2 regions of the Paenibacillus kandeliae genome follow, and region 2 is predicted to be linked to the other one. Evidence: riboswitches for the same ligand, from Rfam matches in the RefSeq annotation. Region 2 holds a riboswitch; the other holds the start of a gene.

Region 1 (3,864 bases), on a different contig from region 2:
CCGATGGAATTATGCAAAAATGCCATCTCATCGGACAATTCCTTGCCTTTGGTGATGATCAATCCGGCAAGAACGTCGTTGTGTCCGCCCAGATATTTGGTCGCACTGTGTACGACAATATCAGCACCTAGCTCAATCGGACGCTGGAAAAACGGCGACAGCAGTGTGTTATCCACGATGGTCAGTAGATTATATTGTTTTGCCCATGTTGCTACCGCCTCAATATCGGTAATCATCATCAGCGGATTGGTCGGTGTTTCGATAAATACGGCACGCGTATTATCCTGTACGATTTTGTCCATCGCTTCTAGATCATTTGTATCTACATACGATGCGGTCACGCCGAATTTGGACAGGATGCGCTCTAGCAAACGGTATGTTCCGCCGTACAGATCAAGCGAGACGATCAGATGATCACCTTGACCGAACAGTGCGAAGATCGTTTGCAGCGCCGCCATGCCGGAGCTACAGGCAAAGCCTGCATCGCCAGATTCCAGTCCAGCTGCGGCTTCTTCCAGTACGGCACGCGTTGGGTTGGTCGTACGAATGTAGTCAAAGCCTGTGCTTTGTCCAAGTGCTGGATGACGGAATGCAGTGGAATGGTAGATAGGGAAATTCACAGCTCCTGTTACCGGCTCGTTGATCGACCCGATCTGTGCCAACCGGCTTTCAATACTAAGCGAAGATTCATTCTTTTTGTGTTCCGTCATACATTACTTCCTCCTCAGATATCCAATTCAAATTTGATAAGTTCTTCAAATCATGCAGTACCTCATCATGAACACTTGCAGATAAGAAACTCTCCATGTTCGTTCTCGCATAGCAACCATGCGTAATCGTTAGGACAAATATAATATTCAAAAAAGCGGCATTCCGCGATAACATGTATGATTTCATCCAATGTCAAAGCATAAACATGATGTCTCTCATTATCTTCATCAACAACAAACAACAGTTTCTGATTTGCCAATATGTCAGAAGCACAGTATTGACGAACAATACGCTTAATATCCACATACCACTGATCATTGTCTGAATGCTGTTTATGCACCACATGTTGTAGTCTGAGCCACCATGCGCGAGGTGCGCCGTCCACATAGATACTCTCAATGGCTCGAATAACATCTTCTGCAGCATCCACCTTATAGTTGCGGATATGCCCTATTGAGCATGCTTCTTCCAGTTCCTGATGCAAACTCCGATTGGATGAATGGTTTCCGTTTGTCTCCATATTAAATGGAATATAGACCAATTTCGGCTTTTTCCGCTTCCAGATCGTATGGTGTCTCTTGGTATACGTAATAGTTGAGCCAGTTAGAAAATAGCAAGTTCGCATGTGCGCGCCAGATGGACGGCGGTGTACGAGTTGGATCGTCGTTGGGATAGTAATTCTTCGGAACGGCGATGTCCATACCGCGTGCGATGTCGCGATCGTATTCCCATTTCAAGGAAAGCGGATCGTATTCGGAATGACCGGTGACGAAGATTTGCTTGCCGTCTTTGGTCGCTACGATATAGATACCAGCTTCTTCCGACTCGGACAGAATTTCTAGCTCTGGTACGTTTTCAATATCTTCACGCCGCACTTCGGTATGACGAGAATGCGGGGCAAAATATAATTCGTCAAACCCTCTCAGCAGCGGCACATTGTTTTTGTTGAGCGTATGCGGGAATACGCCAAAGCATTTCTCCGGCAGATCGACTTTTGGTACGCCGAAGTGATGGTACAAGCCCGCCTGTGATGCCCAACAAATGTGCATGGTCGAGGTGACGTTCGATTTGCTCCATTCAAAAATCTCCTGAATCTCTTCCCAATAATTCACATCTTCAAAATCCATCGTCTCTACAGGCGCACCTGTTACGATCAGACCGTCAAAGCGCAAATGCTTGACTTCAGGAAACGTTTTGTAAAAGGTATTCAGATATTCAGCCGATGTGTTCTTGGAGATATGGGAACGCGTATGCAGCAGATAAATGTCCACTTGCAGCGGACTGTTACTCAGCAATCGTAGCAGTTGCGTCTCGGTCGTCTCCTTCGTTGGCATGAGATTCAGCAAAGCGATACGCAGCGGACGAATGTCCTGCTGGTACGCGCGCGATTCATCCATCACGAAAATATTTTCCCCGGAAAGGATCTCTTTCGCCGGTAAACTGTCTGGGATTTTGATTGGCATATTGATTCACTCCTTGAAATGTGTGGATAATACAGCCGAGCAGCTGCCCGCATGATGGAAGGAGAGTTGCGATGTGTAACGCAAAAAGACCTTTCTCCAAAAACATACTGAGAAAGGTCATATCCGCAAAAGATGCGTCTATATAGCGCCTCTCTCATCTGTCAGCAGATACCAGATACTTCATCGTAGGATGTACCTGTATCTCTGCTAGAATTAGCACCGTACAGTATATGACTGCCGGTTGCCGGGCTTCATAGGGCTAGTCCCTCCGCCTGCTCTTGATAAGATTCGCTGTATTTGATTATGGGGTAAAAACAAAAGATGTGCTGTTAATAGGTCCAATATGGGATGTTCGTTATGAACCATCACCGGATTGGATATACGATATCGTATACCATCGTTATACCTATCGTCAAGGGTAAGTTCTGCCGATATACAACTTATACGGTGGCTGAATGATTTAAGCTTGAAAGCCTGCTGTCACCACGGTATACTTAACAAGTATTTGGCGCATTTTCATGTTTTTCGCAAAACATGGCGTTATTCAATTTATTTCAAAGAGGTGAATTTCAAGATGGAAGGCGACCCGAGGAGTAGCTGGCAAGAGGAGTCCACTCAATCGCAGGAAGAAAACGACAATAGGATACCGGAGGAGCGCGCCATGTTGAAAATGTAATTTTCAGATTATAGCGAAGCTTTAAATAAGTGTGTACAATTGCCGTCTCTTTCCTGCTCATTTATATGAAAAAGGAGTAGAGCATACTATGAAAATTCGGCACGTAAACGCCGGCAATTTCACGCTGGTTGATGATATTAATGAAACACTGGTTGCACCGGAGGAAGGCTTCTACTGGATAGACGCTGGTCTTGATGATCTGATCCTGCTTCAGCCGCTCTTTATGCTGCATGATCTAGCGGTTGAGGACATGATGGGCGATGAGGAGCAGCGTCCAAAAATCGAAATCTACGAAAATCACTACTTTATCGTCGTGAACAGTATTCGGTTTGACGATGAAGAGATTTTCCTGCGCGCACTAAACATTTTCTTGGGACGGCATTTTATCATTACTGTGACCAAGCAGAAAATCAGCGAGCTGCGCACCCTCAAACCAATTTTGTGGGAAGAGGAAGTTAGTCGTCCAGATAAGTTCATGTATCTGCTGGTCGATCTGGTGGTGGACAACTACTTCACCGTCGGTGATCGGATTGAAGACCAGATTGAACGGCTGGAAGAAAGCATTCTGATGAATACGAAAAAGTCGCATCTGAATGAAATCATCGGTCTGCGCGGCGAGATCCTATGGCTCAAACGCGTACTGGGTCCGCAGCGTGAAGTAATCAACACGCTCAACAAAAAAGATTTGCGTCTGATCGACGATCAGCTGCAAAAATATTTTAGCGACGTGTACGAGAATGCCGTGAAAGTATCCGAGATGTTTGATACATTCCGCGATCTGATGGGCAACTTACGTGAGGCATACCAATCGAGTATCGCCAACCGTGCGAACGAAATCATGCGCGTATTTACCGCCATTACGACGATATTCATGCCGCTCACGGTCATTACGGGCATTTACGGAATGAACTTTGAAAATATGCCAGAGCTGAAATGGCCGTTCGGTTATCCGATGGTCATCGGTATTATGATCGTGCTCGGTCTGACCATGTTCTTCACCTTCCGCAAACGCGA
Region 2 (3,864 bases):
TTTTTGGCTACAATGGGCGGTTTGGTCGTTACGAAGACCGGCTCTGGAATGGGATGCGGTGCACAATGGCCGCTCTGTCACGGTCAATTTATTCCCGCTTATACGATCGCCTCGTTGATTGAGTACACGCACCGAGCAGTGAGCGGATTTGCTGGTTTGACTGCATTGTTCTCGTTTATCGGATTTATGTTTTTTAACAAAAATCGTGAATTGCGACTGTATGCGCTGCTGACATTTATATTCGTTATTTTGCAGGCAATTATGGGCGCGATGGCGGTTGTCTTTTCCCAATCCTCGGCTGTGATGGCATTGCACTTTGGCTTTGCGATGATCGCTTTCTCCAGTGCGATGCTGATGGCATTCACAGCGCGGCGATTGCATATTCGCCAACAGACACATGATCTGTCCAATCAGCCGCCAGTCAGCAAGGGCTTCCGTAATCTGACTTGGTTTGCTACGATCTTCACGTATATTGTCGTTTACACCGGAGCGTTTGTGACGCATACGGATTCGCGCGGCGGTTGTTCTGGGTTCCCGCTTTGTAACGGAGCAATTGTACCGGAATTGTCTGGTGGTGTAGCTGTTGCCTTCCTGCACCGTGTAGCAGCAGTGGCACTGGTGATCGTTATTGCGATTCTTGGTCATTACGCATATCGTTACCATCCGAACAATCCGGGCATTCGCAAAATGGGTCTGATTGCAGTCCTGTTCATTCTGCTGCAATTTGTCAGCGGTGCAGTCAACATCTTCACCATGAGCGTACCGGAAATCTACTTCTTCGCTACAATGGCGCATACATTATTAATCCAGTTCCTGTTCGGGATTCTGTGTTATATGAGTCTGCGTACATGGCAATTGAGTCGCGGTCCACGCGGTGAGATTGCGCCGGACGCATGGAACAAAGAAACACCAAGCGACAAAGGCGTGCCTGCACCACGTTGATGATATACAAATCATTTGTACCGCAGCACCATTAGCACGAGCTACGAGCTACGAGTTGCATACCAGCTGACAACACCGATCTCATGGTGTTTGTCAGCTGTTTTCATATGAGACAACAATGATTTTATTCCAGCATCGTACACCATTTTGCATCTTCCCATACACCATATAACTGGATGTGAACGGGAAATGGCGGAACTTTCTACCAATATGAATATTTGCTGAAATAGGTGAAAAAAGCGGATTTTGCACTTTACAAAGACTGTGAAGTTCAATATACTGAGTAAAGATTTTCATTCGATGTTTTCATATTTTCTTATCGAGAGTGGTGGAGGGACTGGCCCGATGAAGCCCGGCAACCGATTTTGCGGATGGCAATACGCCTTTTCAAAATGACATGGTGCTAAATCCTACAAGATGACAGCTGTACAGCATATGCACAGTCTGTGATTTTGGCAGATGAGAAGGCAATATCTTACGGATAGAGAGCCCTTTTCTGCAGGAAATGGGCTCTTTTTTGTGTATAAAAAGAACCAGTTGAAAATAGATACGAACGAAATCGCAACATGATTGACAACAGGGAGGAGGACCATACGTTTGATCCGTCTTGAGAACCTAACCAAAGTATACGGAAAAGGCAAGAACCTGAGTCCGGCACTGGATAACCTGAACCTGTCGATCGAAAAGGGTGAAATTTTCGGTGTGATCGGTCATTCCGGTGCAGGCAAAAGTACACTGATCCGATGTATCAATTTGTTGGAGCGTCCAACTTCTGGGCATGTCTGGATTGATGATGTGGATATGACTCGACTAGGCAAGCGGGCATTGCAAACCCGTCGCCGTAAAATTGGCATGATCTTTCAGCATTTCAATCTGCTCTCCTCAGCAACGGTGTATGACAATATCGCCTTCCCGCTGAGACTGGTGAAAACGCCGGAAGCGAAAATCCGCTCTCGTGTGCAGGAGCTGCTGAATCTGGTCGGTCTGGAAGCTCATGCGCGCAAGTATCCAGCGCAGCTGTCTGGTGGACAGAAGCAGCGTGTCGGTATCGCTCGTGCATTGGCAAGCGACCCGGATGTACTTCTGTGTGATGAAGCGACGTCTGCGCTTGATCCGCAGACAACGAACTCAATCCTCAATCTACTGCTGGATATTAATCAGCGCTTTCATCTGACGATTGTGCTCATCACGCATGAAATGAATGTAATTCAGACGATCTGTGACCGTGTTGCCGTCATTCATCAGGGTGGCATTGTGGAGCAGGGTCCTGTTGCGGAAGTGTTCCTGAAGCCGCAGCATGTGGTTACGCGCGACTTCATTACGCGCGAATCGAGCGAGGGTACATTGCTCGATGCTGTGCTGGCAGGTCCACACAGCGCTTCTTCATTGGCTGTGAAAGTCTCGTTCCTTGGAGAGAAGACGTACGATTCGATTTTGTCGCGTGCCGTACGCGCAACCGGTGTAGACTTTGCTATTTTACAAGGAACGATCGGAACGCTAAAAAGTGTGCCGTATGGACAACTGGTTGTACGCTTTGACGGTGAATCGGCTGCAGTGCAGCGAACGCTGGAAACGCTGAAAGCGGAAGGTCTGAATGTGGAGGTGATGGAATCGTGAGCAACTTTGGCGAACTGGACTTTTCACAGATTGACTGGAGCGAATTCGGTACAGCGACGATTGAGACGCTAGAGATGGTCGGAGCATCTGGACTGTTTACTTTGCTGATTGGTCTGCCGCTAGGCGTATTGCTGTTTATGACGGCACGTTCTACATCCGGCTTTTTACGCGGATTGTATACGGTACTGTCGGTTATCGTGAATATTTTGCGTTCCGTACCATTTATTATCCTGATTGTGGCTTTGCTGCCGGTGACGGCCATGATTGTTGGTACATCGATTGGTGTCAAAGGAACGATCCCACCACTTGTTATTGCGGCTGCGCCGTTTTTTGCACGGCTAGTGGAGACTGCGCTGCGTGAAGTGGATCGCGGTGTGATTGAAGCAGCGTATGCGATGGGTGCATCAACTGGGCAAGTTGTCGGTAAAGTACTGCTGCGCGAAGCGATGCCGGGACTGCTGGCTGGTCTGACCGTAACAATCGTCGCACTGGTATCCAATACAGCGATGGCTGGTATGATCGGTGCAGGTGGACTGGGTACACTCGCAATCAACTACGGTTATTACCGTTATGATATGGGCGTTATGCTCGTAGCGGTCGTACTGATGGTTGTCATCGTACAGGCGCTACAAATGCTGGGCGATCGTCTGGTGATTCATTTTTCACGCCGATAAGCAAGTTATCGGGTAGGTATAATGCGTTTATGACACTTTTATCATACTCATACTACATTAGAAAAAGGGGAACATGAACATGAAAAAATGGTTGCTTGCACTTCTTAGCGTAATGCTGATTGCGGTTGTTGCCGCTTGTGGTAACAGCTCTTCCAGCAATAGTAATGAGTCCGCACAATCCGGTGCTTCCGGTAGCTCTTCTGAGCCAGTAACGCTGCGCGTCGGCGCAACTGCTGTACCGCATGCTGAAATCCTGAATCACCTGAAACCAACGCTGGAAGCAGAAGGCGTTAACCTAGATGTTGTTGAATTCACAGACTACATCCAACCAAACGTACAGCTGAATGACGGCAAGCTGGACGCAAACTATTTCCAAACAAAGCCTTACTTGGATGAGCAAAACAAATCCCGTGGTATGGATCTGGTAACGGTACAAGGTGTACACATCGAGCCATTCGGTGGATATTCCAAAAAGTATACGTCGCTTGACCAACTGCCTGACGGTGCAACCATCGCGATCCCGAACGAAGTATCCAACGGTGCGCGTGCACTGATCCTGCTGGCTAATAACGGTCTGATCGAGCTGAAAGACAAAACAAACATCACTTCGACTATCAAAGACATCACATCC

What was found. Region 2 has a riboswitch for S-adenosylmethionine ahead of ABXR35_RS17225 (methionine ABC transporter ATP-binding protein). Riboswitches for the same ligand answer to the same signal wherever they lie in the genome.
Region 1: it holds a riboswitch for S-adenosylmethionine, as region 2 does, so the genes downstream of both, metA (homoserine O-acetyltransferase MetA) here and ABXR35_RS17225 (methionine ABC transporter ATP-binding protein) in region 2, are expected to answer to the same signal.

The regions. Positions count from the first base shown of each region.
Region 1 covers NZ_JBFDUZ010000001.1:693,574-697,437, reverse strand. Annotated here, with positions in the region: gene ABXR35_RS03135 (PLP-dependent transferase) at 1-710, opposite strand, end outside; gene ABXR35_RS03130 (DUF6756 family protein) at 776-1,195, opposite strand; gene metA (homoserine O-acetyltransferase MetA) at 1,233-2,174, opposite strand; SAM riboswitch class I at 2,326-2,462, opposite strand; gene corA (magnesium/cobalt transporter CorA) at 2,939-3,864, shown strand, end outside.
Region 2 covers NZ_JBFDUZ010000003.1:218,096-221,959, reverse strand. Annotated here, with positions in the region: gene ABXR35_RS17230 (COX15/CtaA family protein) at 1-942, shown strand, start outside; SAM riboswitch class I at 1,256-1,408, shown strand; gene ABXR35_RS17225 (methionine ABC transporter ATP-binding protein) at 1,540-2,559, shown strand; gene ABXR35_RS17220 (methionine ABC transporter permease) at 2,556-3,233, shown strand; gene ABXR35_RS17215 (MetQ/NlpA family ABC transporter substrate-binding protein) at 3,313-3,864, shown strand, end outside.